DNA from 3 places in the Arthrobacter sp. OAP107 genome. Region 2 is predicted to be linked to each of the others. Evidence: riboswitches for the same ligand, from Rfam matches in the RefSeq annotation. Region 2 holds a riboswitch; each other region holds the start of a gene.
What was found. A riboswitch is a leader RNA that binds a small molecule or an ion and turns the genes downstream of it on or off. The one in region 2 is predicted to bind cyclic di-AMP.
Positions count from the first base shown of each region.

Region 1: it holds a riboswitch for cyclic di-AMP, as region 2 does, so the genes downstream of both, ABIE00_RS19305 (C40 family peptidase) here and ABIE00_RS24045 (LysM peptidoglycan-binding domain-containing protein) in region 2, are expected to answer to the same signal.
Region 3: it holds a riboswitch for cyclic di-AMP, as region 2 does, so the genes downstream of both, ABIE00_RS19990 (aggregation-promoting factor C-terminal-like domain-containing protein) here and ABIE00_RS24045 (LysM peptidoglycan-binding domain-containing protein) in region 2, are expected to answer to the same signal.

Region 1 covers NZ_JBEPOK010000001.1:4,209,040-4,219,180, forward strand. Annotated here, with positions in the region: gene ABIE00_RS19270 (alpha-mannosidase) at 1-555, opposite strand, end outside; gene fdhD (formate dehydrogenase accessory sulfurtransferase FdhD) at 732-1,604, opposite strand; gene ABIE00_RS19280 (molybdopterin molybdotransferase MoeA) at 1,668-3,218, opposite strand; gene ABIE00_RS19285 (DUF6457 domain-containing protein) at 3,215-3,577, opposite strand; gene mobA (molybdenum cofactor guanylyltransferase) at 3,614-4,207, opposite strand; partial or broken gene ABIE00_RS19295 (HNH endonuclease) at 4,243-4,744, opposite strand; gene ABIE00_RS19300 (NlpC/P60 family protein) at 4,966-5,757, opposite strand; gene ABIE00_RS19305 (C40 family peptidase) at 5,860-6,570, opposite strand; cyclic di-AMP (ydaO/yuaA leader) riboswitch at 6,623-6,792, opposite strand; gene ABIE00_RS19310 (M23 family metallopeptidase) at 6,929-7,750, opposite strand; cyclic di-AMP (ydaO/yuaA leader) riboswitch at 7,762-8,004, opposite strand; gene ABIE00_RS19315 (iron-dependent transcriptional repressor DtxR) at 8,176-8,871, opposite strand; gene serC (phosphoserine transaminase) at 9,217-10,141, shown strand, end outside.
Region 2 covers NZ_JBEPOK010000001.1:5,225,980-5,236,120, reverse strand. Annotated here, with positions in the region: gene ABIE00_RS24045 (LysM peptidoglycan-binding domain-containing protein) at 239-1,210, opposite strand; cyclic di-AMP (ydaO/yuaA leader) riboswitch at 1,216-1,375, opposite strand; gene ABIE00_RS24040 (NAD(P)(+) transhydrogenase (Re/Si-specific) subunit beta) at 1,534-2,907, opposite strand; gene ABIE00_RS24035 (NAD(P) transhydrogenase subunit alpha part 2) at 2,904-3,254, opposite strand; gene ABIE00_RS24030 (Re/Si-specific NAD(P)(+) transhydrogenase subunit alpha) at 3,254-4,525, opposite strand; gene ABIE00_RS24025 (IclR family transcriptional regulator domain-containing protein) at 4,662-5,498, opposite strand; gene ABIE00_RS24020 (3-oxoacid CoA-transferase subunit B) at 5,555-6,238, opposite strand; gene ABIE00_RS24015 (3-oxoacid CoA-transferase subunit A) at 6,240-6,938, opposite strand; gene ABIE00_RS24010 (thiolase family protein) at 6,942-8,159, opposite strand; gene pcaC (4-carboxymuconolactone decarboxylase) at 8,238-8,735, opposite strand; gene ABIE00_RS24000 (alpha/beta fold hydrolase) at 8,732-9,550, opposite strand; gene ABIE00_RS23995 (lyase family protein) at 9,543-10,141, opposite strand, start outside.
Region 3 covers NZ_JBEPOK010000001.1:4,354,896-4,365,036, reverse strand. Annotated here, with positions in the region: gene ABIE00_RS20005 (HAD-IA family hydrolase) at 1-158, shown strand, start outside; gene ABIE00_RS20000 (hypothetical protein) at 89-973, opposite strand; partial or broken gene ABIE00_RS19995 (glycosyltransferase family 2 protein) at 993-1,244, opposite strand; gene ABIE00_RS19990 (aggregation-promoting factor C-terminal-like domain-containing protein) at 1,492-2,301, opposite strand; cyclic di-AMP (ydaO/yuaA leader) riboswitch at 2,307-2,461, opposite strand; gene ABIE00_RS19985 (sensor histidine kinase) at 2,566-4,197, opposite strand; gene ABIE00_RS19980 (response regulator transcription factor) at 4,201-4,941, opposite strand; gene ABIE00_RS19975 (hypothetical protein) at 5,216-5,716, shown strand; gene ABIE00_RS19970 (winged helix-turn-helix domain-containing protein) at 6,418-7,293, shown strand; gene ABIE00_RS19965 (SixA phosphatase family protein) at 7,347-7,874, shown strand; gene ABIE00_RS19960 (D-alanyl-D-alanine carboxypeptidase family protein) at 7,938-9,365, shown strand; gene ABIE00_RS19955 (hypothetical protein) at 9,394-10,002, opposite strand; gene ABIE00_RS19950 (TetR/AcrR family transcriptional regulator) at 10,020-10,141, opposite strand, start outside.

The DNA.
Region 1 (10,141 bases), 1.0 Mb from region 2:
GTTCAGCTCGGCGATGGCGATGCTGCCGAGCCGGTACTGCGGCTCATTGCCCGCTGTGGCCTTGTCCCCGTACGGAGTGGGCGCGAAGCTCCAGCCTTGGGCGACGTCGGGATTGGCTGCCGCCTCCACATAGAAGTCTACGGCCAGGCCGCTGCCCAGCAGCTTCAGCGTGATGTGCTGGTTGCGGGGTGAGATGGCCTTGATGATGCTGCCGTCCGGCCGCCACGCGATCCCTTCGCACTGGAAGCCGGGGATCTCGGTGGTGAACCCGAGGTCCACCACGATCTCCACTTCGGTATCGGGCGCCGTTCCCCAGGCGTCCGGCACCTCTCCCTGGAGCCGCAGCCACTTCGTGCTCCACGCGCGTCCCCACGCAGCACCGCGTTCCTGCGGGACGAACTCCTGGCGCAGCGCCTCCAGGACCGGGACGGGTTCATCCGGAACGTCCCAGCTGCTGAGCTCCAGGGGCACGCTGCGCCCGTAGATGGCGGGGGTGATCCGTTCGCGGAGAAAGCGGTCCAGGCGGACTTCCGTGATCCGGCGGTCGTCATGCAATGTGTACCTCTTTAGTACGTGAAAGCAGAAGCGGGGTGTGCTGGCTTTCGTGCGGGCATGGGCGTGCCGGTCAGCTTTGCGTCCAGGCAGTTCAGTTGCCTTCTGAGCGGATCAACGCATCCATTCGATGGATAAAATCTACTGCCTTGACACCCGGCCGCCAAGGGGCCACGCCCCTATCGCGGCACCGATGCAGACGTGGCAATGCGGCCGGAGCCTGCGTAGACGTTCAGGCTGGTTCCCCGGCTGAAACCGGCAAGCGTGACGCCGGTGGACTCGGCAAGCTCCACCGCCAGGCTCGAGGGCGCGCTGACCGCGGCAAGCACCGGGATGCCGGCCAGTGCGGCTTTCTGGACGAGCTCGAAGGAGGCGCGTCCGGATACCTGGAGCACGGTATTGCTGAGCGGCAGCCTGCGTTCCCGGAGAGCCCAGCCAACCACTTTGTCCACCGCGTTGTGCCGCCCCACGTCCTCGCGCAGGCACAGCAGCTCCGCACCGCCGTCGTCATCAATCCTGAACAGTCCGGCCGCGTGCACTCCCCCGGTCACCTCAAAGACGGCCTGCGCCTCGCGCAGCTTGTCCGGCAGGGAGGCAAGTGATTCGACCGGAACGGTGAGCCGGTCGGCGGCGGGGTTGAAGTGCGAGGACTTCGTCACTGATTCGATGGAGTCCGTGCCGCAGATCCCGCACGAGCTGGAGGTGTAGACGTGCCGGCCCGTGTCCGGCAGGGGCACATCGGGCCGCAGCTGGGCCTCGACCACGTTGAACGTCTGGACCCCGTTTTCGTCCTCGCCGGCACAGAACCTGAGCGAAATCAGCTGGTCGGCATCCCAGATGACGCCCTCGGAGACGAGGAAACCTGCCACGAGGTCGAAGTCGTCCCCCGGCGTGCGCATGGTGACGGAGAAGGACAGGCTGCCGAGCCGGATCTCAAGAGGTTCTTCCACCGCGAGCACGTCCTCCCGGTGCCGGACCGGAAATTCCAATGCTGCCGCCGAGCCGTCCAGGACGTAGCGGTGTACCTTGCGTCTTTGCGTTACACGGCCCATGAGAGACTCCGCGCTGAGTGGCTGTTCATGCCTCCATCATTGCATCTCCGCCGGGCACGCAGTTCAATCAAGCAGGGCGCTCCAGTCCACGGGCCCGTTTTGGGCTGCCTGCTTGGCGGAGGTCCGGGAGGCGGACTTCCGCGCCGGGCTCTTGGGTTTGGATTCGGCGGCTTTGGGTTCGGGGATGTCCGGGCCCCAGGGCAGCGCGAACGCCGGCACCATCTCGCCCAGCTGGACGCCGTGCGGCGGCACCACGAGGACGCCGTCGGCCGATGCCAGTCCGCGCATCATGCCGGGGCCGGTGTGCTGCGCGGGCGAGGCCATGCCGTACAGGAGCCGGAAGGGCATCAGCCGGGTGCGGCCGGGGTCGGGTTCGATCATGGTGCCGCAGGGAACTTCCCGGACCGGCGGCAACTGGCCATGTCCGAGGGCGGCCAGGAGCGGAGCGCCCACCGTGGACAGAGCCATCATCGCGGCCAGCGGGTTCCCCGGCAGCCCCAGCACGAAGCGCCCGTCCGGCAGTTCGGCGAGGACGGCGGGGTGTCCCGGCCGCATTGCCACGCCGTCGATGACCAGCCGTCCGCCGAGTTCAGCCACGGCTCGCCGAAAGTGATCGGTACCGGAACGGCCGGTGCCGCCGGTGGTGATAACGACGTCGGCCGGCAGGTTCAGGGCCTCGGGGATGCCTGAGTCTTCGAGGCCCGCCAGCCATTCCGTATAGCTGTCGCCGATGCGGGCCTGTTCACGGCACAGGCCGCCCAGCATTTCCACCACCGTGGCCAGCTGTGGCCCGAACGTGTCCCGCACCCGCCCGGGCCCGGGCAGTCCCTGCTCGATCACTTCGGAGCCGGTCAGCAGCAGCTTCACCACCGGCTTGCCGACGACCTCCACCTCGTCGTACCCGGCCAGGGCGGCGAGGGCCACGTGGGCGGGGTTAAGCACGACGCCGGCCCTGACCAGCACGTCGCCGGCGGCCGCCTCCTCTGCGGCTTTCCGGATGTGCTGGCCGTTCCTCGGTTCGCCGGGGCGGGCGGCGCCGCCCAGCGTAAGGACGGGGAGCCCGTCGTCGTCCGTGGAGATCACACCGCTCTCGGTGCGGAGCACCGCCTTGGCGCCGGAGGGAATGAGTCCGCCCGTTACGATCACGCTCGCCTGGTGCGGCGCCAGCCGCTGCCCGGGCTCGGCCAGGATCCACGGACCGCTTCCATTAACTGCCCAGCCGTCCATGGCGGAGGACGCATAGTGCGGCATGTCCTGGTGGGCGGTGATGTCCGTGGCCAGGGTCCTGCCCACGGCCTCGCGCAAGGGAACTGGTGCCGCCGGGATCGGGGAGGCACAGTCGAAGGCGGCCTGCCGGGCCTCCGCCCACGTGTGCGCCAGGTGCTTGGCATGCGGGTCCGGCTCCCCCGGTGCTTCCTGCTCAGGCTGCCCGTCCGGCTTGCCCGCGGCGGCGGGACCGGCGCCTGATGCGGGGTCGGTGTCAGGCGCGGGTTCGCCGACGGTGCGTTCGGCCGAAACAGTTCCGTCGCCGGCAGCAGTGGCGTCCCCTCCAGGGGTTTCCGCTGCGGAGGCGTGTGGGTCGTCGTCGGAGCGGTGCTCGGGCGCGGCTGTCATTCCCCCGGAGTCCCGCTGGGCACCGAAGTTCCGGCGGGCGTCGAGGTTTCAGCGGAGCCGGCCGGGGAACCTGCCGCCGCCAGGGCCTCGTCGGCCGCATAGGATTTCGCAACGTTACGGGCCACGTTCATGGCGCTTTGCATGGCGTCGACGTCCGGGGCCCGGCCCGCAGCGCACTTAAGGCCGGTGGCGAGCCCCGCTATGAAAGTAGTAAGCGGTGCGGCCGGACGCACCACGGAGTGCGCAGCCACTCCCGCAACGGACAGCACCTCGTTGATGTCCACGTCCACATCCTCGAGCTCAAAGGCCCGCAGCAGCAGACGGCACCATTCCTCAAGCGTCTCGTCCTGGCTTTTCATGCCTGCCTCCATATTCATGGCTGTCCGGAAGGCGGGTCATTGCTCCCGGACAGCTACTCCCAACGCGGCCGCATCGTCCCAGGTGTCCACGTCATCCGTGGAGCCGGCAGGGACAACCACAGCCTGCACGTCAAGACTAGCAAGGAGGGCGAAGACTGACCCGTGCGCCAGGGCGTTACGTGCGGCGGCATCCTGCACGGCGCGTTCCAGCGCAGCTGTGCTATAAAAACCCGCCAGCGGCTGCTGGCGGCCGTCCGCGGATGCCGCCATAACGCCGTCAGCGCCTGCGCCCGGAAGGGCTTCCAGCAGAGCGCCGACAGCATCGCCCACGCGCGGCATGTCGCACGCCAGAACCAGGACCAAGTCCGACCGGCCTGCGCTCCGGAGCGCGGCAAGCCCGGCGGCGATTGCCGCCGCCGGCCCCGCAAAGGGCGGGTCCTCACGCGTGCTGAGAACACCACCGGGAAGGCCGCCTGTCTCAGGTCCCACCACAACAGTGTGCCGGGCACCCGCTGCTGCCGTAAGCGAGCGCTCGAGGAGGGTGGCGCCGTCGAACATCAGGGCAGACTTGGGTGAGCCGCCCAGTCGCGAGGAGCGGCCGCCGGCCAGGATTATTGCGTCAAAGTCCACACACCCAGCGTAATGCGGCGATGCTCAGGCGGGCATCAGGCTGCTCTTTCCGGAAGCAGGAACGGGTCCCACGCCGGCGTGGGCTTCTCCAGCTCCTTGATCTGCCACATGGTGCCTACCGGTGGAGCCGGATCGAACCGGAGCTTCCAGCCCATTTCACTGGGCGTGTGGTCACCCTTGACGTTGTTGCAGCGGAGGCAGGCCGCAACCAGGTTCTCCCAGGACATCGGCACCGCCCCGGGATTTCGGCTGGACATGGTCTATGGTGTGGGCTGCCTTGCCGCAGTAGGCGCACCGGTGGCCGTCGCGGCGAAGCACGCCGCGCCTGCTCACCGCGGTGATCATGTTGTACCGGGGGCGGATGTAGCGGTTAAGGAGAATCACGGACGGACGGCCCATGATGTCCTGGGGCCCGACAACAGGATCGTCGCCTTCGGCCACCACGCTTGCCTTTCCGGTGAGCACAAGGACCAGCGCCCGGCGGAAGGTCACTACCGCCAGCGGTTCATATCCAGCATTCAGAACGAGTGTGCGCATGCACATACCTCTTCACGGCCGCACCCGGCAGAGGCGCGAGGGCCGGCTGCCCTCTGCATGTCCGGGCTATGGATCGACACCATAAGAGTAAACACTCACTAGGCAGATGAGCGAATCGAACACAAGCATCGTCGTGGCGTGTCACCAAAAATTCATGTGGGCGCAAGCAAAAAAGGACCCCCGCCAGCTGGCAGGGGTCCCTTCCGTAATGCTTTGGTGTCTTAGCCGCCGACGCGGATGAAGACCGGGCCGGAGCCGACGTTCACGCTGAACAGTGCGGTGGTTCCGCCGTTCCAGCCGCCGTGGACGGCCATGCCGTTGCCGACGTACACAGCGATGTGGGCCAGGCCCATGCCGCCGTTCTGGTAGTAGGCGAGGTCGCCCGGCCGGGCTTCAGCAGCGCTCACGGTGCGGCCGAGGGACAGGTAACCTGCCGGCCAGCCGTGGTAGTGGATGCCCACGGCGGCGAGTGCGTTGGTGGCCAGCGCGGTGCAGTCCTGCGAGACGCCCAGCTGTGCGTAGGCAGCAGCGGCGATGGCAGCGCCCTTGCCGCTGGCGGCAGTGGTCTTCGGCGCTGCCGGGGCAGCGGTCTCAACGGCGGCGGTGGCCTGGACTGCCGGTGCGGCGTCAGCAGCCGGAGCAGCGTCAACGGCGGGAGCGGCTTCCTGGACCTTTACGACGGGCTTCGGGGCCTCGACGACGGGAGCCGGAGCGGTGGAGACAGCAGGCTTCTCGTAGGAGATGGCGATGCTGGAAGCGGCCGAGATGGTGGTCGGCGCCGCGGCGGACTGGACTTCCAGCGTGGAAGCAGGAGCGGATTCGCGCTGGACGTTGGTCTCAGCAGCGTTGGCGGCGATGCCGCTGGTCAGGACAAGACCGGAAGCAGCAGCGATAACTGCGGCCTGGCGGCCCATGCCACCGGCGTTGTCGCCGACGGCCTTGGCAATGACAGCAAGCGAGCTGGTCTTGGTGACCTCGGCGCGGTGCCGTGCAATAGTCGCACGTGTAGTCATTAAAGTTTCTCTCTTTCGTGTTCCACGGACCGCGGTGGCAGGACGTGGGATATCGACGAGCCGGCATCTTGGGGGTAAGCCGGCCCGCCTCGAATCGGATTCTTAGCGAAGGGTGTAAAAAGCGGACGTGCCCGTTGCGGACACCGCGTGCAGGAGAGTGCCGTCCGCAGGGTTCAGCGCGCTGATCATCATGCCGTTGCCGACGTAGATGCCCACGTGGGCGCCGCCGTTCTGCATGACCAGGTCGCCGGGGGCAGGCGTCGAGGTGGGCTTCATGGCGTTCCACGCGTTGACGCGGGGAATGCTGATGCCAGCCTGAGCGTAAACCCACTGGGTGAAGCCGGAGCAGTCCCAGCCGCTGGGGGTGGTGCCGCCCCACACGTACGGGTGGCCGATGCCGGTGTACGCGATTGCAGCCAGTCCGGAAGCCGCGGCGGAGGCCGCACCATCGGTGGACTTGGCGGTGACGGCCGTGGCCGCACCGGTGCTTTCGTCGGCGGCCTGCCCTGCGCCGGCCGTCTGGCCCTCATCGTTCGACTGCGGAGCGATGGTTTCGGCGACCGGGGCCGCCACCGTCGTGACAGCAGGACGCTCGAACGAGACAGTGGCGGTGGGCGCGGCGGTCACAGCAAGCTGTGCGGCCTGGGATCCGGTCTCCGAGGAGGCGGAAACACCAATGTTGGCGTCGGCTGCGTTGGCAGGCATGCCAACGCTCAGGATGAGTCCTGAAGCAGCTGCGATAACAGCTGCCTGGCGACCTACTGTGCCGGCATTGGCGCTAACCGCCTTGGACACGGAGTCCAACGGGTTCATACGAACCGTTTGCGCGCGGTGGCGCGCGGCATTGTGGCGTGAAGACACGAAGGTAGCCTCTCCCAATGCCTGCGAGGTGAGCTGTCGGATTCGGATGGGAGTCACCCGGCCGCTCCGCTTCCTGGGAAGCTTTGCGACTTAACCCCAAGGCCTTCTTGCGAAGACCAAAATTGGTTCCCCCGCCCCTGCCAGACGATGTAATGCGAACGGACCTTGAGCGGTGGCAGAGTTAGGCAATCCACTCAAGAGCGTCAACTTCGGAAAAGTTGACGCGGTTTAGACGGTACAGCAGTTCGGAGCCAATGTCACATTCAGGTCACGGCGTGTCACAGGAATGAGAGTGCTCACTCGGGTAGGCCTAGAGCCAGCCCATGGGATCAACGACGTCCCCGTTGACCATCACCTCGAAGTGGAGGTGGCAGCCGGTGGAGGCGCCTGTGGTCCCGCTGAGGGCGATAACCTCGCCCCGGGTGACCTTCTGGCCAACCTGGACGCTGGAGGACGACAGGTGGTTGTACGTCGTCTCCAGGCCGTTGCCGTGATCGATCACGATGCGGTTTCCTCCGCCATACGGGTGCCACCCCGAGAAAGTGACTTTGCCGCTGGCTGCAGCAAGCACCTGGGTGCCGCACTCGGCGGCGAAGTCCTGGCCGCGGTGGAACTCGCCGGCGCCGCCGGTGATCGGACTCACCCGGTAACCGAACGGTGAGGACTTGACCAGCGTGGTCAGCGGTCCGCCCAGGGTGCCCACCGAGGCCGCACGGCTGATGCTGCCGGCCGACTGGGCGCTCAGGAGCTGCTTGAGCTTTCCGTCCGGGTCGCCGGTGGTGGAGACTGACGTGCGGCTGAAGTCGATCTTTGCCGCCGGTTCCGCCGAAACCTTCGGCTGCGCCAGTGAGGCAGCGGACGCCGATGCCCCGCCCTGCTCGCCGGCAGCCAGGACAGGGCTGGTGGCGGGGACAGTAACAGTCAGCAGGAGGCCGGTGGCCGCGAGGGCAACGCCGGCTTTCTGCCCAACGCCACTGGCCGAGGCGAAATCCGTAACCTGCCGCAACGGACCCCGGCGGCGGCGGCGCGCTTCGCGCTGGGCGTCCCGGGGACGGTCCGCGGCGTTGGCCTCCGCAAGGCGCGGCTCCGGAGCGGGACCAGTCGCGCGGCGGCGGCCCCGGGCATTCTGCATGGACAAGTACTGTTTCCTCTCTGGATAGCCTGCGGAGTTAGCTGTCGGATTCGGGTCAGAGAGTTCAGACCCGGTCCGCCATCACAAGCCATTCCGGCACAGGGGTATCCCCGGGAGGATTCCTTCTGCGGAAGAGACTTGCTGCTGCGGACTTCACCCCAAGGCTGTCAGAACAGCCGGTTGTGGTTCCCCCGCCCCTGCCAGTGGGTGACTCGTGCTGCTGATCTGCTGGCAGGGTTCGGCTCCAGATCAGGTAACGCTTTTGTATCGGCGTTGCCGTTTAACTATAGGCGATTAAAGAGCACGGTAATAATTCCGTTATATTCACTGTGCAAAAGTGGTGGGTCATCCTGCCTGCAGATGTCAGACAGGATACGGCTTCCGCGCCGCTGGACGATTAGGCGCCGGTCAAGGCTCCCTGGAGCTTAGTCCAGGCGCACAAACACGTGCGCAGCAACCTCCGGCGGCAGTTCAAGGGCACCCTCGAACCCCGGTACGCGGACAGAGATGTACTCCCCCACGCGTTCGAGCGAGACGGCGGCGCCGGGCCGGATCCCGCCTTCGTCCAACTGGAGCAGCAGCTCCGGCTCCACCTGGATGGGTTCTGCCAGGCGGCTGACGGTGACCTTGGATTCCGGGCCGTAGCCGGTCATGGCATCGAGCAGGTTCACCACCCCGTCCGAGAACGGGCGTGCAGGCTGCCCTCCGAGTGCGGCCAGGCCGGGAATCGGGTTGCCATAGGGAGATTCGGTGGGGTGATCGAGCATTTCATAGATCCGGCGCTCCACGCGCTCACTCATGACGTGTTCCCACCGGCAGGCCTCGTCGTGGACGTAGGCCCAGTCAAGGCCGATAACGTCAGCGAGCAGGCGCTCGGCGAGCCGGTGCTTGCGCATCACCTCGGTGGCGCGCTTCCGGCCCACTTCGGTCAGTTCCAGGTGGCGGTCGCCGGAGACGACGACGAGGCCGTCGCGTTCCATCCTGCCGATGGTCTGCGAAACAGTGGGGCCCGAGTGGCGGAGACGTTCGGCGATGCGTGCCCGAAGCGCCACGATGTTCTCTTCCTCCAGCTCCAGAATGGTGCGAAGGTACATCTCCGTGGTGTCGATCAGATCCGTCATTCAGCTCAGCTCCTCGAGCACAGTATTTGTGTCCGTCCCACCGTACCGCGGGCCCGCCGCACCGGGATCCGGCAAGCTGCAGCGGCGGTCCTGTATGACGGCGGCGCAGCACCGGCTGTCTGCCCGTACGTCCAGTGCCAGCTTAGCCTATTTTGAATTAGTCCGGATAATCCGCCGGGCCTGTGACGGGCACCATCTCCATGACTGGACTATGACGGTGGCGTGTTCCCGCGGTATCCGCGCTTCGGGCAGAATAAGGAGGGTCTTGGTGGCGGTCATGGTTGCCTGCCGGCCATCGCCCCGTCCCCGCCGAACCGCACTTCCATGCCGAAAATTGGAGCCACTGTGAGCGACACCAGCATCACTATTCCCGCAAATCTCCTGCCCAAGGACGGACGGTTCGGCGCCGGTCCCTCCAAGGTCAGGCCCGAGCAGATCGAGGCGCTCTCCGCAGCAGCCACGACGCTCCTTGGAACGTCCCACCGCCAGGCCCCGGTGAAGAACCTCGTGGGTTCCGTCCGCGAAGGCCTCAGCACCTTCTTCCGCGCCCCCGAAGGCTACGAGGTGGTCCTCGGCGTTGGCGGTTCCACCGCGTTCTGGGACGTTGCCAGCTTCGGCCTGGTGGAAGAGAAGGCACAGCACCTGTCCTTCGGCGAGTTCGGGTCCAAGTTCGCCGCGGCCACCAACAAGGCACCGTTCCTTGCGGAGTCCTCCATCATCAAGTCCGAGCCCGGCACCTGCCCCGCACCCAAGGCCGAGGCCGGCGTTGACGTGTACGCCTGGCCGCAGAACGAAACGTCAACGGGCGTTGCCGCGCCCGTCCAGCGCGTGAACGGCGCCGACGAGGGCGCGCTGGTGCTGGTGGACGCAACCTCGGCTGCCGGCGGCCTTGACGTCGATGTGGCCCAGACGGACGTCTACTACTTTGCGCCGCAGAAGAACTTCGCTTCCGACGGCGGGCTGTGGCTGGGCCTGTTCTCCCCGGCAGCGCTTGAGCGGGCCGAGCGCGTCAAGGCCAGCGGGCGGTGGATCCCGGACTTCCTTGACCTGAAGACCGCCATCGACAACTCCAAGCTGAACCAGACCTACAACACCCCCTCGCTGTCCACGCTCGTCACGCTGGACGCCCAGGTGCAGTGGCTGAACGCCAACGGCGGGCTGGACTTCGCCGCCGGGCGCACCGCCGACTCCGCCGGACGCATCTACAAGTGGGCGGAAGCCTCCGAATTCGCCACGCCGTTCGTTGCCAACGCCGCCGAACGTTCCAACG
Region 2 (10,141 bases):
GGGAACTCACTCTCGGCGTTGCTTGCAAAGTTTCAGCCGCGACGTGTTCCAGCTCACATCCGGTCAGGCTGCCAGTTAACCCGACTAGGTATCCTCTGGTCAACATTTGTTGCTTGAGGGTGACTTTTGTTGCGTGCTCCTCGGCGATCGGCTGGCAAATAAACGCCGCAGCGGCGGGTGCCGATGCACCCGCCGCTGCTGTATGAACCGTTTCGCCTGTTAGGCGTCCACGCGCCGCTTAGGCGTTCACCCGCACGTAAGTTGAGCCGGTGAGCCACCAGGCCGGGTGCACGATGGTTTCGTTGACACCGTTCATGCCGCTGCTGATGGCCTGCCCTCCGCCGATGTAGACACCGACGTGTCCGCCGCTGATCATCAGGTCGCCGGGCTGCGGTGCCGAAACCGGAGTGCCGTACTGGTAGAACTGCGCGGGCGCAAGGTCGCCGACGGACTTGCCGACGGACCGCAGGGCCTGTTCCACCAGGACGGTGCAGTCCTGGGTCGCACCGAGCTGTGCCCGGGCCGAGGCCACAATGGCTCCGCCCACGCCGCTGGCGGCGGGGGCGGTCGATGCTGCCGGGGTTATCGACGCGGAGGCGTTGTAGATTCCCATGCCGGCGGGCTCGGGGACGGCCGGGGCTGCCGGTGCGGCCGGAACGGCAGGTGCGGCCGGAACTTCGGGTACTGCGGGAGCTGCCGGAGCGGCAGGTACCGCGGGGGCTGCAGCTGCGCCCGGCCCCGGGATGAGGATCTGGTTGCCGGGATAAATAATCGACGCCAGTGACAGGCCGTTCTCTGCGAGCAGCGCATCGAGGTTGACGCCGTGGCGTGCCGCGATGGCCCCGAGGGTATCGCCGGGCACTACTGTGTGCGATGCTCCGGCCACAGCAGATCCGGCGTCTGCCGGGGCAGGGACTGCCGGCGCGGCCTGGGCCGGAGCGGCGAGCGCCTGGCCGGCGACTGACTGCACGGCGGCAGCGGCCGGGGCCGTGGCGGACTGGGCTGCACCGCCCGCCGGAGTCTCGGGCGCGTAGGCGCCTGCGTGGGCGGGTGCCCCGGCTCCGAAGAGGAGACCGGAAGCGACGGCGGCGGCGGCCGCCGGCTTGGCGACTGAGGCGGCATTGGACCTGAGGGAAAATTGCAGGCCCTGCAGGGCGACGGACGTGGTTGGGGTGGCGCGATGGCGCGCGGGCGTGGACTTACGTGACATGGTGATGTGCCTCTCCCATGCCTGCGGGGTTAGCTGTCGGGTTCGGGTGGGAGTCACCCGGTCCTGCCCGCTGCTTAGGCGGTGCGTCTGGACTTAACCCCTAGGCCTTGATGCGCAAGGCCGGTACTAACGTGGTTCCCCCGTCCCTGCCAGCTGTCATAGCGAACGGATCCCGGTCAGCGGCAGGGCTCGGCATTCTGCCCGGGAATGCCCTGAGCGGAACCAGGGCACCGGCCGAGGCTATCGCACATCCGCACCAAAAGTCACATTTGGGTAACGGCGGGAACATGGAAGAGCTTGGCATGGGTGCAGCTGCCAACACCCTACAGGGCCTTCACCGCACTCAGCACCTTTGTCAGGGATTCCTTGGCGTCGCCAAACAGCAGCGTGGTCTGCGGCTCGAACATCAGGTCGTTCTCGATCCCGGCGAACCCCGGCCGCATGGAGCGCTTGAGGAACACCACCTGGCGCGCATCCGCCACCTCGAGGATCGGCATCCCGTAGATCGGCGAGCCCGCGGTGGTCTTCGCGGCGGGGTTCACCACATCGTTCGCGCCCACCACCAGCGCGACGTCGGCGGTGCGGAATTCGGAGTTGATCTCGCCCATTTCCTTGAGTGATTCGTAGGGCACATTGGCCTCGGCGAGGAGCACGTTCATGTGCCCGGGCATGCGGCCCGCCACGGGATGGATGGCGAAGTCCACGCGGATTCCCCGGGATTCCAGGGCCAGTGCCAGCTCTGCCGCGGTGTGCTGACCCTGGGCTACGGCCAGCCCGTAGCCGGGAACGATGATGACGCGCTGAGCATAGCCCAGCAGCACCGCCACGTCCTCCGCGCTCGACGAGCGGACCGGACGGTCGCTCACCGCGGTGGATCCCGCCGTCGAACCTCCCCGGAAGGCGCCGAACAGGATGCCGGCTACGCTGCGGCCCATGGCCGCGGCCATCGCCCGGGTGAGGATGGTGCCCGACGCGCCCACCAGCGTACCGGCCACCACCAGGAGCACGTTTCCCAGCACCAGACCGGACGCGGCAACGGCCAGGCCGGTGAACGCGTTGAGCAGCGAGATGACGATCGGCACATCGGCGCCGCCCACCGGCAGCACCAGCAGCACGCCTGCCACCAGGCCCAGCAGCAGGAGCAGCAACGCCAGGACGAGCGACCCTCCCGTCACGACGGCGACTGCGGCACCAACCGCGGCGAGCAGCACCGCCCCCATGAGCACCGGCAGCCCGGGGAACACCACGGGGCGGGTGGTCATGAGCTCCTGCAGCTTCGCGAACGTCACGGCTGAGCCGGCGAAGGAGACCGCGCCCACCAGCAGGGTGAAGACGACTGCGACGCGCACCCAGGCGTCCTCGGCATGCGGCAGTTCCAGCAGCGCCACGAGCGCGGCGGCGCCGCCGCCCACACCGTTGAAGAGGGCGACGAGCTGCGGCATCTGGGTCATCTTGACGCGCCTGGCCACGGGGGCGGCCACACCGGAACCGACGACGATGGCACCCAGGATCAGGGGGACGTTGTCCAGCCGGGTCGAGAAAAAGACGGTCACGACGGCGACCAGCGCACCGAAGGCGCCGATCAGGTTGCCGCGGCGGGCCGTACGCGGCGAGTTCAGGCCCTTCAGGGCCAGGATGAAGAAGACAGCGGCCGCGAGGTAGAGCAGGGCAGTGACGTTGGGGTCGAGGAGGGTCACCGCGTGGCCTCCGTGTTCTCCTTGGTTTCACTCTGGGTCGCATTCCGAGCCGGTTTATCTGGTTTATCCGGTTTGCGGCCGCGGAACATCTCAAGCATGCGGTCGGTCACCACGAAGCCGCCCACCAGGTTCGCCGTGGCAAGAACGACGGCGAGCAGCGCCACCGCGAGGACCCAGGGGTGCGTGGCCTGGCCGGCGACGATGATGGCGCCCACCAGGATGATCCCGTGGATCGCGTTGGCGCCGGACATCAGGGGCGTATGCAGTGTGCTGGAAACCTTGGACACCACTTCGAAGCCGACAAACACCGCAAGCACGGTGATGGTCAGCAGGCTGATGCCGTCCATCAGACCACCCCTTCGTTTTCCGACGCCGTCACTGGGTCTTCCGCCATCTCGTCTGCGAGTTCGCTGCCTGTCCCGTCGGCCATGTCCCCTGGCGCGTCGGCTGATGCATCTCCCGGCGCGTGCCCGCCGGCGAGTGCGGCGAGAGCCTCGGCCGTCGGCGGATGCCGCACCACGCCGTCGTGTGTCAGGCAGGCACCCGCTATCACGTCGTCGTCGAAGTCCGGGAGTACCGTCCCGTCCCTGGTCATCAGGGCCAGCAGGTTCGCAACGTTCTTTGCGTAGAGCCGGGAGGCGTCCGTGGGCATGGCGGACGGCGCGTCCTTGAGGCCGACGACGGCGACGGTCCCCTTGCCGTCGGCGGTGGGGACGTGGATGTCCCGGCCGGGGACGGACCCCTCGACGTTGCCGCCTGACTCCGCGGCGAGGTCGACGACGACCGATCCCGGGCGCATGCCCTGCACCATTTCACGGGTCACGAGGAGCGGTGCGTGCCTGCCGGGGACGGCCGCGGTGGTGATCAATACGTCGGCGTCGGCGACATGCGGCGCCAGCAGCTGGCGCTGCAGGGCGCCGCGGTCGGCGCTGAGTTCGCGGGCGTACCCGCCGGCTGCCTCGGCCGTCTCCAGGTCCAGTTTGATGAAGGTGCCGCCCATGGACGTGACTTCTTCCGCCGAGGACGGCCGGATGTCATTGGCAGAGACGCGGGCGCCGAGCCGCTTCGCCGTTCCGATCGCCTGCAGCCCGGCCACGCCGACGCCGAGAACCAGCACCCGCGCCGGCGGGACGGTCCCGGCGGCCGTCATGTACAGCGGGAAAAAGCGGGGCAGGCGGATGGCGGCTTCGAGGACGCAGCGGTAGCCGGCCACGAGGGCCTGCGAGGAGAGGGCGTCCATGGACTGGGCCCGGGAGATGCGCGGCACGAGCTCCAGCGCGAAGGACGTGACCCCGCCTTCGGCGAGCGCCCTCACGGTGGCGAGTTCGGACGACGGCGAGGCCAGCCCCACGGTAACGGCACCTCGCCTCAGGGCTGTCGCCGTCGGAAGTTCCAGCGGACGGACGTGCACCAGGATATCCAGCCCGGCGGGATCGAGGTCGGGGACGATCTGGGCACCTGCCTGGCGGTATTCGTCGTCGGCATGCCCGGCGGAGACACCCGCCCGGGATTCGACCAGCACCTCCAGGCCCAGTTCCGCCAGCTGCTTTACGGTTTCCGGCGTCGCAGCGACCCGCCGTTCGCCTTCCCGGCGCTCCCGCGCTATGCCCAGCTTCACCCGCCACGTCCTTCCAACGGGTGCAGCGGCCCCTGCTCCCTGGAATTTCCGGGCCTTGGGGCCCGGACGGACGGAGCGGCGCTGCTGCACGTAGTTGGCTAGAGTCTATGGCCCACGGGCGCGTGGCGGGAGGGTGCTACCGCCCGCTGGAGAAGTCTGACGAAATGCGCTCTGCCGTGGCGACGATTTCCTTCCGCACAGACTCGAGGTAAGCCTGGGGGTCCGGCTTCGCGGCCACCGACTGTGCCTGCAGAGATACGTTGACGGCTGCCACGACTTTGCGGCCGTGGTAAACCGGCGCGGCCACGGACATCAGCCCCAGTTCGAGCTCCTGGTCCAGCAGGCACCAGCCTTGGGCCCGGACTTTGTCGAGGACGGCCAACAGCTCTTTCACCGTGCCGACCGCGCGCGGGGTGAGCGGTTTGATCTCAGCCGCCGCCAGGTATTCCTTCAGCTGTTCCGGGGGGAGCCCGGCGAGCAGGACCCTCCCCATCGACGTCGCATAGGCGGGGAACCTGGTGCCCACGGTGATGCCGATCGTCATAATCCGGCGGGTGGTTACCCTGGCGATGTAGGCGATGTCGGTCCCGTCCAGCACCGCCGCCGACGTCGACTCCCCCAGTTTCAGCGACAGCTCTTCAAGGTGCGGCTGGGCCAGCTGCGGCAGGGATAGCCCGGAAAGGTAGGCGTAGCCGAGCTGCAGGACCTGGGCTGTGAGCGCGAAGGTCTTGCCGTCGGTCCTGACGTAGCCCAGCTCCACCAGGGTGTGCAGGAACCGCCGGGCCGTGGCACGCGTAAGGTCCGTGCGGGCGGCGACCTCGGTGAGCGTCATGTCGGCATGCTCGGTGTCGAACGCGCGGATGACCGCGAGGCCACGCGCCAGGGACTGCACGTACTGGTCGCTCGCCGCCGGCGTCCCTTCCTTCCGCGGGCGGCCCGCCCGGGGCGTGGTCCCTGCTGCTGCGTCGGTCATGGTTACCAATCCTAATCGGCGCGAACGGACACTTCCGGACCCGCCCGAAGCGCGGGTTACTGCTCGACGGCGGGGGCTGCTGTGAGGGGGACGGGGACCAGGGCCTGGAGTTCTTCGAGGGTGCAGCCGAAGGTTTCGCGGACCTTCACACCGTCGGGCCCGGTGAGGAACACGGCCTTGTCGGTGTAGACGCGGGTGACGCAGCCGACGCCGGTGAGCGGGTAGGTGCAGGATTCCACGATCTTGGAGGCGCCTTCGCGGGTCAGGAGTGTCATCATCACGAACACGTCCTTGGCACCGGTGGCCAGGTCCATCGCGCCGCCCACGGCCGGGATCGCGTCGGGAGCCCCGGTGTGCCAGTTGGCGAGGTCACCGGTCGCGGAGACCTGGAACGCGCCCAGGACGCAGATGTCCAGGTGCCCGCCGCGCATGATCGCGAACGAGTCGGCGTGGTGGAAGTAGGACGCCCCGGGGAGTTCGGTGACGGGGATCTTGCCGGCGTTGATGAGGTCCTCATCGATCTGGTCCCCATCGGCGACCGGGCCCATGCCGAGCATGCCGTTCTCGGTGTGGAGCGTGATGTTCTGCTCGGGCACGAGGTAGTTCGAGACCAGGGTGGGCTGGCCGATGCCCAGGTTCACGAAGGAACCGGGGGCGATGTCGCGGGCCACGAGGCGGGCGAGGTCGTCCCGGCCCAGCGGGGTTTCGGACGTCTGGATGGACGTTTCGACAAGGCTCATCTCAGGCCACCTGTTCTGCGGTGCCGGCGGCGGCACCGCTGGACTCAATACGGACGATGCTGTTGACGTAAATGCCGGGGGTCACGACGTTCTCCGGGTCCAGCGCACCGGTGGGCACGATCTCGGAGACCTGCACGATCGTGTATTTCGCGGCGGCGGCCATGATCGGACCGAAGTTCCGGGCCGTCTTGCGGTAGACCAGGTTCCCGACACGGTCGGCCTTCAGCGCCTTGATCAGCGCCACGTCGGCGTGGATCGGTGTTTCGAACACCTGGCCGCGGCCGTCGATGATGCGGGTTTCCTTGCCCTCGGCCAGCATGGTGCCGTACCCGGTGGGGGTGAAGAACCCGCCGATCCCGGCCCCGGCCGCGCGGATCCGCTCGGCCAGGTTGCCCTGCGGCACCAGCTCCAGTTCGATCTGCCCGGCCTTGTACTTGGCGTCGAAGTGCCAGGAGTCGGACTGCCGAGGGAAGGAGCAGATCATCTTCTTCACCCGGCCTTCCTTGATCAGCAGCGCCAGGCCCTGGTCGCCCTGGCCGGCGTTGTTGTTCACCACGGTCAGGTCCGTGGCCCCGGACTCCAGCAGCGCGTCGATCAGTTCGAACGGCTGGCCGGCGTTGCCGAACCCGCCGATCATCACGGTGGAACCGTCCCTCACGGCCGAGACGGCCGCCCCGGCCGTGTCAACGAAATTCAGCATCGCCTACGCCTTTCCATTAGTAGCAGCCACGTTTTCGAGCACGACGGCCAGGCCCTGGCCGACGCCGATGCAGATCGCTGCGACACCCCAGCGCTGCCCGGAGGCCTGCAGGGACCGGGCGAGGGTGCCCAGGATCCGGGTGCCGGACGCACCCAGCGGGTGGCCCATCGCGATCGCGCCGCCGTGGCGGTTCACGATTGCTGGGTCGATGCCCCAGGCGTTGATGCACGCCAGGGACTGCGCGGCGAACGCTTCGTTAAGTTCGACGGCGCCCACCTGGTCCCAGCCGATGCCCGCCTTCTCCAGGGCCTTGTTCGCCGCCTCCACCGGGGCGAACCCGAAGAACTGCGGGTCGTTGCCGTGCGCACCGCGCCCGGCGATGCGGGCCAAAGGTTCCAGGCCCAGGATCGAGGAAGCGGTCTCGGACCCGATCCACGCCGCGGACGCGCCGTCGGACAGCGGCGAGGCGTTCCCGGCGGTGACTGTGCCGCCCTCAACGCCAGCAGCTTCAGGCCGGAACACCGTCTTCAGCCCGGCCAGCTTCTCCGCCGACGACCCCGGGCGGATGCCCTCATCACGGACCAGGTCCGTGCCCGGAACCGGGGCCACCAGGTTGTCGTAGAACCCCTCGTCCCACGCCGCCGCGGAGAGGTTGTGCGAAGCCGCGGCGAACTCGTCCTGCGCTTCCCGGGTCACCCCGTACTTTTCACGCAAACGCTCGGTGGCCTCACCCAGGGAGATGGTCCACTCCTTGGGCATCGCCTTGTTCACCAGGCGCCAGCCCAGCGTGGTGGACGCCAGCGTCATGTCCCCGGCCGGGTACGGCTTCTCCGTCTTGGGCAGCACCCACGGGGCCCGCGACATCGACTCCGCCCCGCCCACCAGGACCAGGTCGGCGTCGCCGGCGTTGATCTGCCGGGACGCGATGATCGCCGCGTCCAGCGACGAACCGCAGAGCCTGTTCACCGTCGTCCCCGGGATCGAGACCGGCAGCCCGGCCAGCAGCGTGCCCATCCGGGCAATGTTGCGGTTCTCCTCGCCCGCGCCGTTGGCGTTGCCGAACACCACCTCATCAATCCGCTCAACATCCAACCGCGGCGCCCGGCGAACGGACTCACCAATCACATGCGCGGCAAGATCATCGGGACGGACCCCAGCGAGACCGGAGCCGAACTTACCGAACGGCGTGCGTACGGCATCGTAAACAAAAGCCTGATTCATGAATTCCTCGAATTGTCTGGGCCCAACTGGCTGGCAGTTGATGTCGTTTTGAGGGGTCAAAACGACAACTAGTGCGAGCTAGTTGGGTGGGGTGGGGGTGTTGCCGGGCCCGGCGCTGTCCAATGCTGCGTTGTCCATTTCATGGAACACCTGCTGGGCGGTCTTGAAGGCGGTGTTGGCGGAGGGAACTCCGCAGTAGATGGCGGTCTGCAGCAGGATCTCCTTGATCTCGTCCCTGCTTAGTCCGTTGGTGATGGCCGCGCGGATGTGCATGGCCAGTTCTTCCCAGTGCCCGTGCGCCACCATGGCGGTGATGGTGACGGCGGAGCGCATCTGGCGCGGCAGGCCCGGACGGGTCCAGATCCCGCCCCACGCGATGCGGGTGATCATGTCCTGGAAGTCCTCGGTGAAGGCGTCCTTCTTGGCGTTGGCCCGGTCCACATGCGCATCGCCGAGCACTTCGCGACGAACCACCATGCCGCCGTCGTAAATCTCCTGGCTGGTGGCATCCGGCTGAACCACGCCGTTGCGCCGGGCTCCGGCCGTTTCGGTACCAGTAGCTTCGGCGCCGCTCATTTCCTTCCTCCTCGGGTTTCGGCCCAGGAAATGAGGCTCCGCATCAGCTCGGCCACGTGGGCCGGCGCCTCGGCGGGCGCCAGGTGCGCCACGCCCTCGAGCGTGACTGCTGACGCGGTGCCGCCGCCGGCGGTGATCCCGGCAGCCACCTCTTCGGCGAACGACGGCGGCGCAACAGCGTCGTGCGCGCCGGCCACGGCCTGCGTCGGGACGCTGATGCTGCCGAGCTGCTCGCGCACGTCGAAGCCGGCCAGGGCCTCGCAGCAGAAGGCATAGCTGAAACGCTCCGAGTCACGCAGGGAATGCAGGAGCCGGCTGCTGACATCGGGTTCGCGGTCCATGAACCCGGGCGCAAACCAGCGTTCGGCCGAGCCCTGGATCATCACCGGGGTGCCCTGGCTGCGCACGGTCTCGGCGCGTTCCAGCCAGCCCTCGGGGGTGCCGATCTTGGCACCGGAGCACTGCACGGAGAGGCTCTTAAGCCGGTCACCGTGCTTGATGCCCAGCTGCAGGCCGGTAGCCCCGCCAAGGGACACTCCGGCGTAGTGGAACTTCTCGCCGGGGGCGATCGAGTCGACAAGTTCGACGACGGCGTCCGCCAGGTCTGCAACGCTGAACGTTTCGCTGGCGGCGGGTGAGACTCCGTGGCCGGGCAGGTCCCAGGCGACGACGTCGTAATCGTTGCCCAGGAGGGAGCCGGCCTGGGTCCACAGCACCGAGGACGTGCCGAGCGACGGCCCGACGATCAGGAGCGGTTTGTCCCCCAGAGCGCGCTGGGGGGAAAGCAGCACTGCCTTCACTGCTGGTTTAGCCACGGGAATCTCCGTTTCCGTCTGGTTCGGTTGAAGTGGGCGCAAAATCCGGGAAAGCCGCCAGGATCCGCCGCGAGATCTCTGCTGCCTGTCCGAGGTAGCTGGCGGGGTCGAGCAGCTCCTCCAGCTGGGCGTCGGAGAGCCTGTCCGCGGGGACGGCCTCGCGCAGCAGCCGGCGGTAGGTGGCGGCCTGTTCGGCCGGCGGGGCCTGCAGCGTCTTGTCGACAACGGCCTGCAGCTGCTGCTTCCCGTCCAGGCCGGCTTCGGGGGTGCCCTGTCCGTCAGCGGGAAGAAGCGGTGCCACCGCAGCGGAGACGCCTTCGCTGAGCAGCAGCGGGCCGGACAGGTCCAGGTTCCGCCGCATGCCGTCGGGGAAGACCTGCAGCCCTTCCGCGAGTTCCCGCACGTGGCCGGCGGCGCCGAGAGCCAGGGCGAGCAGCTGGCGCAGGGCCGGCCACTCGGTGTGCCACGCACCGTCGGGACGCTCGTCGTTGAAGGTGGCCGCGGCAAGGTGCAGCTGCGCAGCGAGGCCGGGCACCTGCAGGGCGGCGCTGCGGACCAGCACAGACAGCACAGGGTTCTGCTTCTGCGGCA
Region 3 (10,141 bases), 870 kb from region 2:
TCGCCGCAGGAGTCGCCGCCGGCATCCGGACCGTCGCGGTGGGCCCGAACACCGGCGTCCTTCCCGACGGCGTGCTTCACATTCCGGACTACACCTCCGTGTCCGCGTCGGTGGAAACCGGCGAGGACGGGCGCCCGGCGATCTCCCTGCGCCTGTAGCCCCGCGCGTCCAGCCCAGAGGCCGCACGGACAGGCCCCGTCAGGACAGATCGTAGACCGTGGCGCCGCCGACGGTTTCGGCTGGTGCCCAGGAGGCCGCCCATGCCGCACCCTCGGCCGCCGAATCCGCCCGGGGTACGGGTGGAGTTTGCCGTGCCGGGATTCGCGAGCGTGCCCGGCCCGGCCAGCGTTCCCTGCCGGCCAAAGTTACCCAGCCCGGCGAAGTTGCCGCGGGTTCCCGTTGCGGCCGGTCCGGCGCTGACGATCGCACCGGAATGCGCAGTTGCCGCGGTGGTGAGGGAGTGGGCCAGCGGCGCGGCGAGTGCCGCGGCAACAGCGGCAGCCGCCGTCTTGCGCCGCAGCGCCTTGCCAGCCCCGCCGGAAGGCGCGAACGGGAGCAGCAGCAGGACCACGGCCTCCAGCGCGGAGACCAGAACCAGCCAGCGGAGCCAAGGGACATAGGCAGGGGAGCGGCCCAGCAGCTGGAAGGCCACGGCGCCGGCGGCTGCCACCGCTGCGGCGAGCGGCACCGCCGCTGCCGGCAGGGAACGGCGCTGCCAGAGCAGGACGCCGCCGAGGCCCGCGAGGCCGGCGATTCCCGGTGCCAGGGCCACCATGTAGTACGGATGGATGATGCCGGCCATGAAGCTGAACGTCAGCCCGGTGACCACCACCCACAGGCCCCAGATCACCGCCGAGGCCCGGACAGCATCCGTCCGCGGAGCCCGCCTGCCGATCCACAGCAGGGCGCCGGCGAGGATCAGGACGGACGGCAGCGGCCTTGAGCGTGCCGTCGGTGCTCGCGTTGTCCGCAACCGTGATCCGGAACGAGTGCGTGAAGGTGCCTCGCAGGTAGGCGTGGAGCCGGCGCAGGCACTCCCCCAGGTCGCGCTCCTCGTTGTAGACCGGGATGGTCACGTCCAGGACCGGTACCGCGGTGGAGGTGTCGATGGGCGACCGCCGCGTGTGCTTGATGAGGGTGTGCACCGGGGCGTGTCCGGCCGCGCCGGCTCCATGGGGCGAGTGCGGCTGGAGGTGCAGCGGTGGGTGCGGCTGGGTTCCGGAGTCCTGGTCAGTGATGGTCATGCACCAACAGTGGCGGCCGCTGTTATGAGGGTTTTAGGGCGAAGCTGTGCAGGGGCTGTGGAAGTATTTCGGTTGCGTTTTCCGAACGGCGGCGGCCGCATTTCTGCACCTCTTTTTCCGCCGCGGGAAGCCTGGGACAGCAAAAGGGCCCCGGATCCTGGCGGATCAGGGGCCCTGGCGCTCAAGCCGGGCGCCCTAAAGCGGTGCAGAAATGCTCGCCGTCAGCCGGTCCGGCCGCGGCAACCGGTCAGTACCAGTTGTGGGCGAGGTGCCAGTTCAGCGCGCCACACGGGGAGTCGTAGCGCTCCTTGATGTAGTCCAGGCCCCACTTGATCTGGGTGCGGTAGTTGGTGCGGTAGTCCGCCCCGGCGGTCGCCATCTTCTCGGCGGGCAGTGACTGCACGATGCCGTAGGCGCCGCTGCTCGCGTTGGTGGCCGTCGTGCGCCATTCCGATTCCTTGGTCCAGAGCCGCTTCAGGCACTGCATCTGGTCTGCGGACCAGCCGAAGGAGCCCAGCTTGCTGGCCGCGTAGGCCTGGGCGCCGGCGGGATCGTTCAGGGCAACAGGCGCAGCGGCCTTCGCGGGAGCGACCTTGGCGGCCACCTTGACGGCGGGCGCGGCCTTGGCAGCCGGAGCGGCCTTCGGTGCAGCTTTGGTGACTGCCTTCGGAGCCGCAGCCTTGGTGGCCTTGGGGGCAGCCTTGGCGGTGGCTTTGGTGGCTGACTGCGGTGCGATGGACGCCGCGGACGGGGCCGGGAAGGCGGAGATCAGCGTTCTGTCGAAGCTCAGCGTCTGCCCGGCGTCAGCGATGGCCGCGGCCGGCTCGGCGGCGGAAGGCGTAGCCTGGTCGGCCGCGTGGCCGGCAGCGCCGACGCCGATGAGTACGGCGGCGGCAGTAGTCAGGACGGCTGCCCGGCGCCCGAAGGACGGAAGGCCTGCCGCGAAACGGCCAAGGCCAGTCTTAGGCTTGGCAGGCTCGGCGCGGTGACGGGAAATCTTGGTGCCGGACTGCTTGGAGGCGCGTTCAGGGCGCGCCTGAGTCTTAAATTCAGACATGGTGGATTGCCTCTCAACACCTGCGGAGTTAGCTGTCGGGTTCGGATGAGGTCATCCGGCCGCACGGAAAATTCACGTGTCGGCTTCACCCCAAGGGCTGATGCGGAAAGCCCGGGACTCTGGTTCCCCCGCCTCTGCCTGATCTAAGCGGAATCCGGGAAGCGGCAGAGCTGGGCGTCAATCCGGACATGCGGCTCTAGTGGCGGCCGCACGCTATCGACGGTACAGGAGGCTTTTGATTAAGTCACATTTAGGTAACGGGAGTCATGGCGTCGGCGCGGCGCCTTGCGCGGGCAGCCGGACGGCAAATTCCGTCCGGCCGTGCCGGGACGTGACCTCCACCGTGCCGCCGTGCGCTTCCACGATTGACTGCACGATGGACAGGCCCAGCCCGCTGGTTCCCTCTGCCGAGGCCACCCCCGGTTCTCCCTGCGAAGCCCCTGGTTCTCCCCGCGAATCCGCGGTATGGAGGGCCGTGCCCGCGGTTGCTCCCACGGCGGCGGAGCCCATCGCCGCTGCGGATGCAGGCGCCAGGGGTGACTGAACCGGTGTCGCACGTGAGGCGTCTGCGCGGGCGAAGCGCGCGAAGACCTTGTCCACGAATTCGGGCGGGATGCCGGCGCCGTCGTCCGTGACAGTAATCACAGCGCTGCCGTCGGCCGAACGCATCACTCCGGTCGTCACCGTAGTGCCGGGCGGGGTGTGCTTGCGGGCATTGGAGAGCAGGTTCACGAGGACCTGGTGCAGCTGGGAGGCATCGCCCCGGACGGACACCGGTTCCTCGGGAAGGTCGAGGTGCCACGCCCGGTCCGGCGCCATGACTTTCTCGTCGCTGACCGTCTCGATCACGAGCTGCGTGAGGTCGACATCGCTGAGCTTGAGCGGCTGGCCCTCGTCGAGCCGGGCGAGCAGCAGGAGATCCTCCACCAGCGCGGTCATGCGCTCCGACTGGCTCTGCACGCGTGCAAGCGAGCGCTGGCCGTCCAGGGTGAACTTTTCCGTCATGCGCATCAGCTCGGTGTAGCCGCGGATGGCCGTGAGCGGCGTCCGGAGCTCGTGCGAGGCGTCCGCCACGAACTGCCGCACCTTCATTTCGCTTTCCTGCCGCGCTTCCAGCGCGTTGGAGACGTTGTCCAGCATCTGGTTCAGGGCGTGCCCCACACTGCCCACTTCGGTTCCGGGATGGGCGTTCGACGGCGGGACGCGGACGGCGAGTGCCACCTCGCCGGCATCCAACGGCAGGCGCGACACCTGCGTGGCCACCTCGGAGAGCTGCTCCAGCGGCTTCATGGTGCGGCGGATGAGCACCGTCCCGGCCAGACCGATCAGCACGAGTCCGCCCAGCGAGACGATGGTGATGGTCCAGACCAGCGACGTCAGGGTGCTCTGCTTCTCGGCCACGGGAAGCCCGGTCACCATGACGTCGCCATAGGGCGTCTGGGCGGCAACAAGACGGTAGGCCCCGGTGGACAGGGTGCGGTCGACGGGGATGCCGTCGCGGCGGAGCTCCAGGAGGGTCTGGTTGTCGGCGGCCGAGAGCGGTTTGCGGGTGGCATCCGATGCCAGGAAGCCGGCGCTGACCTGCCCGGACTGGATCCTGGCCACGAGGGTGCCCACCCGCTGGCCCCGGCCTTCGAGGGGGTCGGGCCTGTTGCCCGCGGAACCGAGCGGTGGGCGGCCAAAGTCCCGGGCCCTGTCAGCGGCTCCGGTGAGTTGATCGTCGAGCTGACGGGTCAGGAAGGAGTCCATTGAGGCGTAGCTGAAGAGGCCGATAGCAGCGCAAATGGCCACCAGAAGCGCCATGGCGACGAGGACCAGACGGGTGCGCAGGTGCCAGGTACCGGGCTTCAGCCAGCTTCGGCGCTGGGTACGGACTGCACCGGAAAGGTTTGCCACGGCCTACTCTGCCGGCTTGATGACGTAACCCGCGCCGCGGACCGTGTGGATCATCGGCGGGTGCACGGCATCCACTTTCTTGCGCAGATAGGAGATGTACAGCTCCACGATGTTGGCCTGGCCGCCGAAGTCGTAGTTCCACACCCGGTCTAGGATCTGGGCCTTGCTGACCACACGCTTGGGGTTCTCCATGAGGTAGCGCAGCAGCTCGAACTGGGTGGCGGTCAGCTGCAGTTCGTCGCCGGCGCGGGTGACTTCGCGCGTGTCGAGGTTCAGGACGAGGTCGCCCACAACGAGCTCGGCGGAATCCATGGCGGCCACGCCGGAGCGCTGGACCAGCCGGTGCAGGCGCAGCAGGACTTCCTCCATGCTGAACGGCTTGGTGACGTAGTCGTCGCCGCCCGCGGCGAGGCCCAGGATGCGGTCCTGCACCGCGTCCTTGGCGGTGAGGAACAGGGCCGGGACCTCCGGCGCGAAGGCGCGGATCCTGCCGAGGAGCTCGACGCCGTCGAATCCGGGAAGCATCACGTCAAGCACCAGCACGTCCGGGCGGAACTCCTTGGCGAGTTTCACGGCCTCGGGGCCGTCGGCAGCGACGGCGACCGACCAGCCGGCCATGCGCAGGCCCATGCTCATGAGTTCCGAGAGGCTCGGCTCGTCGTCGACCACGAGGGCACGGATGGGGGATCCGTCCGGGTGGGTCAGCTGGGGAAGGTTGTTGGTCATGGAGTGCGAAGTGGCCATGTGACAACTCTCCGTCCTGGTGTTTAGCCGCCGCTTTGGCAACCCTGTGCGCCGGCTGTGAATCCCAGCCTAGCGAGCTGAAAGGCGCCGTGTAGGCATTCTTCAGGCCACAGCCATGGCTCCTGCGCCGCACAGGCGGCGTCGGCAGCGGCCAGGCCCCGGCCGACGGCGGCTTCGGTGCCGAGTGGGCAGGACCGCCGCCGGCCGGCGGCGAAGGCTGGGGAGTGCCGCCGTCGGCCGGAAAAGCCCGCGGACCGGCGGCCAACGGCAAGCCGTGGACCATGAAGCGCGGGCTGGTCGTGGCCGTGCTGCCACAGTGCTGGCCGCTGGCGCAGGAGCCGCGGTGTACGGCCTGGGCAGCAACGCTGCCGCTGCCGGCGGAACGGCCGCCGGTGCCCAGGGCGGCTTGGCGCAGGGTGGAACGCAGGGCGGGTTGAGCCAGGGCAGTGCCCAGGGTGGCCTGCCACAGGATGGCGGGTCGATGGGAGGTCCGGGCGGCATGCAGGCGCCGGGCAGCGGAACCGTGCCCGGCCAGGGAGGCGACTTCGCGCCCAACGGCCTCGGCGGCATGGGCAGCGGTGTTTCTGCGGCGGTCCATTCGGAGTACGTCCTCGAGGAGAACGGGGAGTACGTCACCAAGGTGGCGCAGATCGGCACCGTCTCCGGCGTTTCCTCCGGTTCGGTCACGGTGAAGAGTGTCGACAGTTTCACGCGCACCTACACGCTCAGCGATGCCACAGTGGTGGGCAACCTGCTGCAGAGGCGCCAGCAGTGAGCGGCCGGCGACCTGGCGAGCGGCACTGCCGGATCCACCGGAGGCACGCAGCCGGGCGGAACCAGCGGCACGGGCCAGACCAGCTGATTGCCAGCCGGTGTGATTGATACGGGAAGGCGCAGCGCCCAGGCTGAACGGGCGCTGCCGCCGTCGTTCATCTGATTTGACCGGAGCGCCAACCCGCGCTGGGGCCGAAAATTCCCGCTCCGGATTGCGTCATAGCTGGACAATCGGCGTATCGCGGCTGCCGGTTTCCGGCATTTCAGATGTCATTGAATATTCAGCGCGTATTCACTGGGAAATCGAAGAAGATTCTGTAGAAGCGGCTTTCCGACCGTCCGTTCGGAAAAAAGAATCAAAAAATCGGCCGCTGGCAAAACTGTGATTTATCACACAAACACGCCGTTTGTCTCAGCATGCGGACAGTTCCGTCCATTGTTACTTGCAAGTTTTCATTGTTACGTTGCACACTTTCAAATGTGAACAAGAACTCAACAGCACCTGCAGCCGCAGAATATTGGTCCAGCACACCCGCTGCTGCCGACATGCGCTGTTGTCGAATGCACGCCTAACTTTCACCACCCCACGAAGTTTTTAGGCATTCGCCCCCAGCCCAGCGTAGGGCGCCCCTCCCCAGAATCATTGCGGGGACCCAAGCATTCGAGCCGCGATGACGGCCATTCACATTGAGGTAAGCATTCATGTCAGTTGCATCCGGATACGTCCACATCTCAGTCCGTAACGCCAACAAGGCAGGTCAGGCGCAGGGCCTGCGCCAGGGATTCGGCGCCCGCCCCGCTTTCGCTCCCGGAGGCCAGGCCAACAGCATTCCCGCCGCACCCGGTTACGCGCCGCAGGGCTACAACCCGAACTCCTACGGCCAGCTGCGCGCCGTGCAGGCCGAGGAAGCCGCGCCGCTTACCGCGCCCACCCCTTTCGTGGCCCCGGCTGCCACCGCGCCTGTCCGCCCCGTGCCGAACGATAACGTCGCCCGCGGATTCGTCCTGTACATGGGCATTGACGAGGAAACCGCGGCCGCCGCCGGCACCTCGATCGCCAAGCTTGCCCAGGAGATCCGGGCCTACGCCCAGTCGCTGGTGACCGGCGCCGAGAGCTACGCCGCCGTCGCTGTGGCTCCGGCCAGCGCCCCCGGTTCCGCGCTCGACGTCGTCCGTTCCACCTTTGGCGATCCCACCGTCAATGCCCGTCAGCGCACAGAGACTGCCCGTGTCCAGCCGGCCCAGGACCCGCGTCCCTCCGGTGTCCTGATCGACCTCGCCCGCCGCGAGGTACACCTCGACGGCGAGTCCCTGAACCTGACCTTCAAGGAATTCGAACTCCTCAACTACCTCGTGGAGAACGGCACCCGTACCGTGGGCCGCGACGAACTGCTCGAGGGCCTGTGGCGCAACGCCGAAGAAGTGCCGAACGAGCGCACCATCGACGTCCACATCCGCCGCCTGCGCTCCAAGCTCGGCCGCCTCGCCAACACCGTGCGTACGGTCCGCGGCCAGGGCTACCGCTTCTACGAGCACCCCGAGGTTGTTGTCTGGGCCGCTCCGGAGTACTCGATCTAGTCATCCCTAACGCCGCACCGGGCACTGGGCTCCGCGGCTAGTAGGGTGAGTTCATGAGTGCGCACCATAAGAAGCGGTTGGTCCTGATGCGCCATGCCAAGGCCGACTGGCCGGGCGGAGTGGCGGACCACGAGCGCCCCTTGGAGGAACGCGGCCACCGCGAGGCCCCGCTTGCCGGTAAATGGCTGCTCAAGCACAACATCGTCCCGGATTTCATCCTGTGCTCCAGTGCGCTGCGGACACGGCAGACGTGCACGTGGGTGTGCGCTGAACTCGGTGAGAAGGCCCCGACGCCGAAACTTGAGGACGGCCTCTACGGCGCCTCCGCGCTGCGCATGCTTGCGGTCATCAACCATGTGCCGGACACCGTGACCACGCTGATGGTGATCTCCCATATGCCCGGTGTGCAGGACCTGGCCATGCACCTGGCATCGCGGGATTCCAACCACGACGCCTACATGGATGCCGCCACCCGCTTCCCCACCAGCGGGCTGACGGTGCTGGAGACGGAAAAGCCCTGGGCTGAACTGGATGGCCAGGACGCCCGGCTCACGCACTTCAAGGTCCCGCGCGCCCATTAGCCGCGCACCCTTGCGCGGGCGAGTACGCTTGTCCCCAGCGTCGTCTAATGGGGAAGGGCCGCCATGCTGAATTCTGTACCCGCCCGGTGGCGGGCCGGTGCCCGGCGGTGCGCCGCCGCCGTCGTCGTCCTCCTGATGCTTTCCGCCGGCGCGCAGCCGGCAACTGCGGCGCCATCCGGTGAGCCGCTGTCCACGCAGGCTGTGTCGGACCCCGGCAATGCGTGGGTCCTGGTGAACAAGTCGCGGCCGCTGAATCCACGCCAGTTCGCGCCGTCGGACCTCGTCAGCTGGGGCGGCACCGGCCATCTGCTCCGGCGCCAGGTCGCAGGTGCCCTGGGCCAACTTTTCGCGGGCGCGCGTGCTGCCGGCTATTCCCTGGAGGTCATCAGCGGATACCGGTCCTACGCATCCCAGAGCGCCCTGTACAACTCGTACGTGCAGATGTACGGGCAGGCCTATGCTGACCAGATCTCGGCCAGACCGGGATACAGCGAACACCAGACCGGGCTGGCAGCGGACGTCGGCAACGCGGGCGGCGCCTGCGGACTGACCGATTGCTTCGGGACCACTCCCGGCGGGCGCTGGGTGGCGGCGAACGCCCACCGCTACGGCTTCATCGTGCGCTACCCGCAGGGGTACACCGGCATCACCGGCTACGCGTATGAGCCCTGGCACCTGAGGTTCGTCGGGGTTCCGCTGGCCACGGACATGAAGAGCCGCGGCATCCCCACCATGGAACAGTTCTTTTCCGCCCGGCCCACCATCAGGAGCGGGGCCGACGTGCTCGCCGCGGACTCCAGCGGCGTGCTGTGGGCCTACCCGGCCAACGGCCAGGGCGGCTTCGGCACTCGCAAACGGATCGGGCCCGGCTGGTCCGGTCTGAAGGCCGGCTTCGTCGCTGACTGGAATGCCGACGGCGTAAACGACCTCGTGGCCCAGTGGAAGACCGGCACGCTCTCGGTGTACCGCGGCAAACTCTCCGGCGGGTTCCTGAGCCCCGTCCGCGTGGGCAGCGCCGGATGGCAGTCCATGAACATTACGGTGGGGAAGTGGCACAGCGGCCAGCGGTACCCGGGCGTGGTGGGAACCGCGGCGGACGGCGCCATGTACTTCTACCCGAACGCCACGGGCGGTGCGCTCAGCGCCCGGCTCCGGCTCGGGCAGGGGTTCCAGGGGATGAAACTGACCATGGCCGACTTCGACAACGACCGCCGCCAGGATCTGCTGGTCACCAAGGCGTCCGGCGAACTCCTGCTGTACAGGTCCGACGGCGCCGGCAAGATCGTTGCCGAAGCCCGCCGCCGGGTGGGGACCGGCTGGAATGCGCTGGTCCAGTCGCACGCATCCTTCGGCTTCCAGGGGCGGGGGACGCGCGGTCTCACCGCGAAGACCACCGACGGGCGCCTCGTCTACTACAGCCTGGGCAACAGCCAGTTCACCGGTCTCCGATCCGTCGGGCCGGGCTGGCAGTCGTACAACATCTTCCGGTAGCAGGCGGCTTCCGCCAGCCGCTGGCCCGTTACCGGCGCGGCTTTGGCGGCGCTGTCCGCGGGGCCTGCTGTTGCCGAACAGGGGCCGGCACTGATTGCCGGGCGCCCGCCGGAAGTCTCGTTGCGGGACGCCCCGGAGCTCCGGCCGCGGCCGCCTGGCCGGCGGTCCTGGCAGGGCCTGCGGCGGCCCGGGGCCTGGCGGTGCCGGCGGCCCTGGCGGCGCGGCTGGACCGGGGGTGTTCTGCCTGGCGCAGCCGCCGGCGGGAGGGCCAGACCGCAGCGCAAAAAAGCACCAGCAGCGTCAGGCTTCCCGAGGCCGCAGCCAGATAGAAGTAAATGTCCGAATCCCGGGTGGTCACGGCCTGGCCCAAGGCTGCCGGGCTTTGGTTAAACGCCAGCCCCCACATGCGCAGGAAGGCGATGCTGCAACCGATGAACAGGCTGGTTCCGGCCCCGCCCGCCAGCAGGGCAAGGTAGCGGTTCCGGGCGAAGGCTTCGGCCACGGACGCCACGTACCCCACCCCAATCGCGCCCAGGAGGGCCACCAGCGCGGCTTCTTCCAGCGTGTAAGCGGTCAGCGCCAGCAGGCCCGCCGCCGCGGCAAACGCACCGATCGCTGTCTTTCCGCTGTTACCCATGTGGCCCATGGGACTAATCATCCCTGAGGAGCGGGCCCCTTCAGCACGTAGCCGCGCATGATTGTCATGATGGCTGCAACGCTTTGGTCACGGCTCCGTTCCGGGTTGTACGTCTGGCGGTCCAGCCCCACCACGAAGC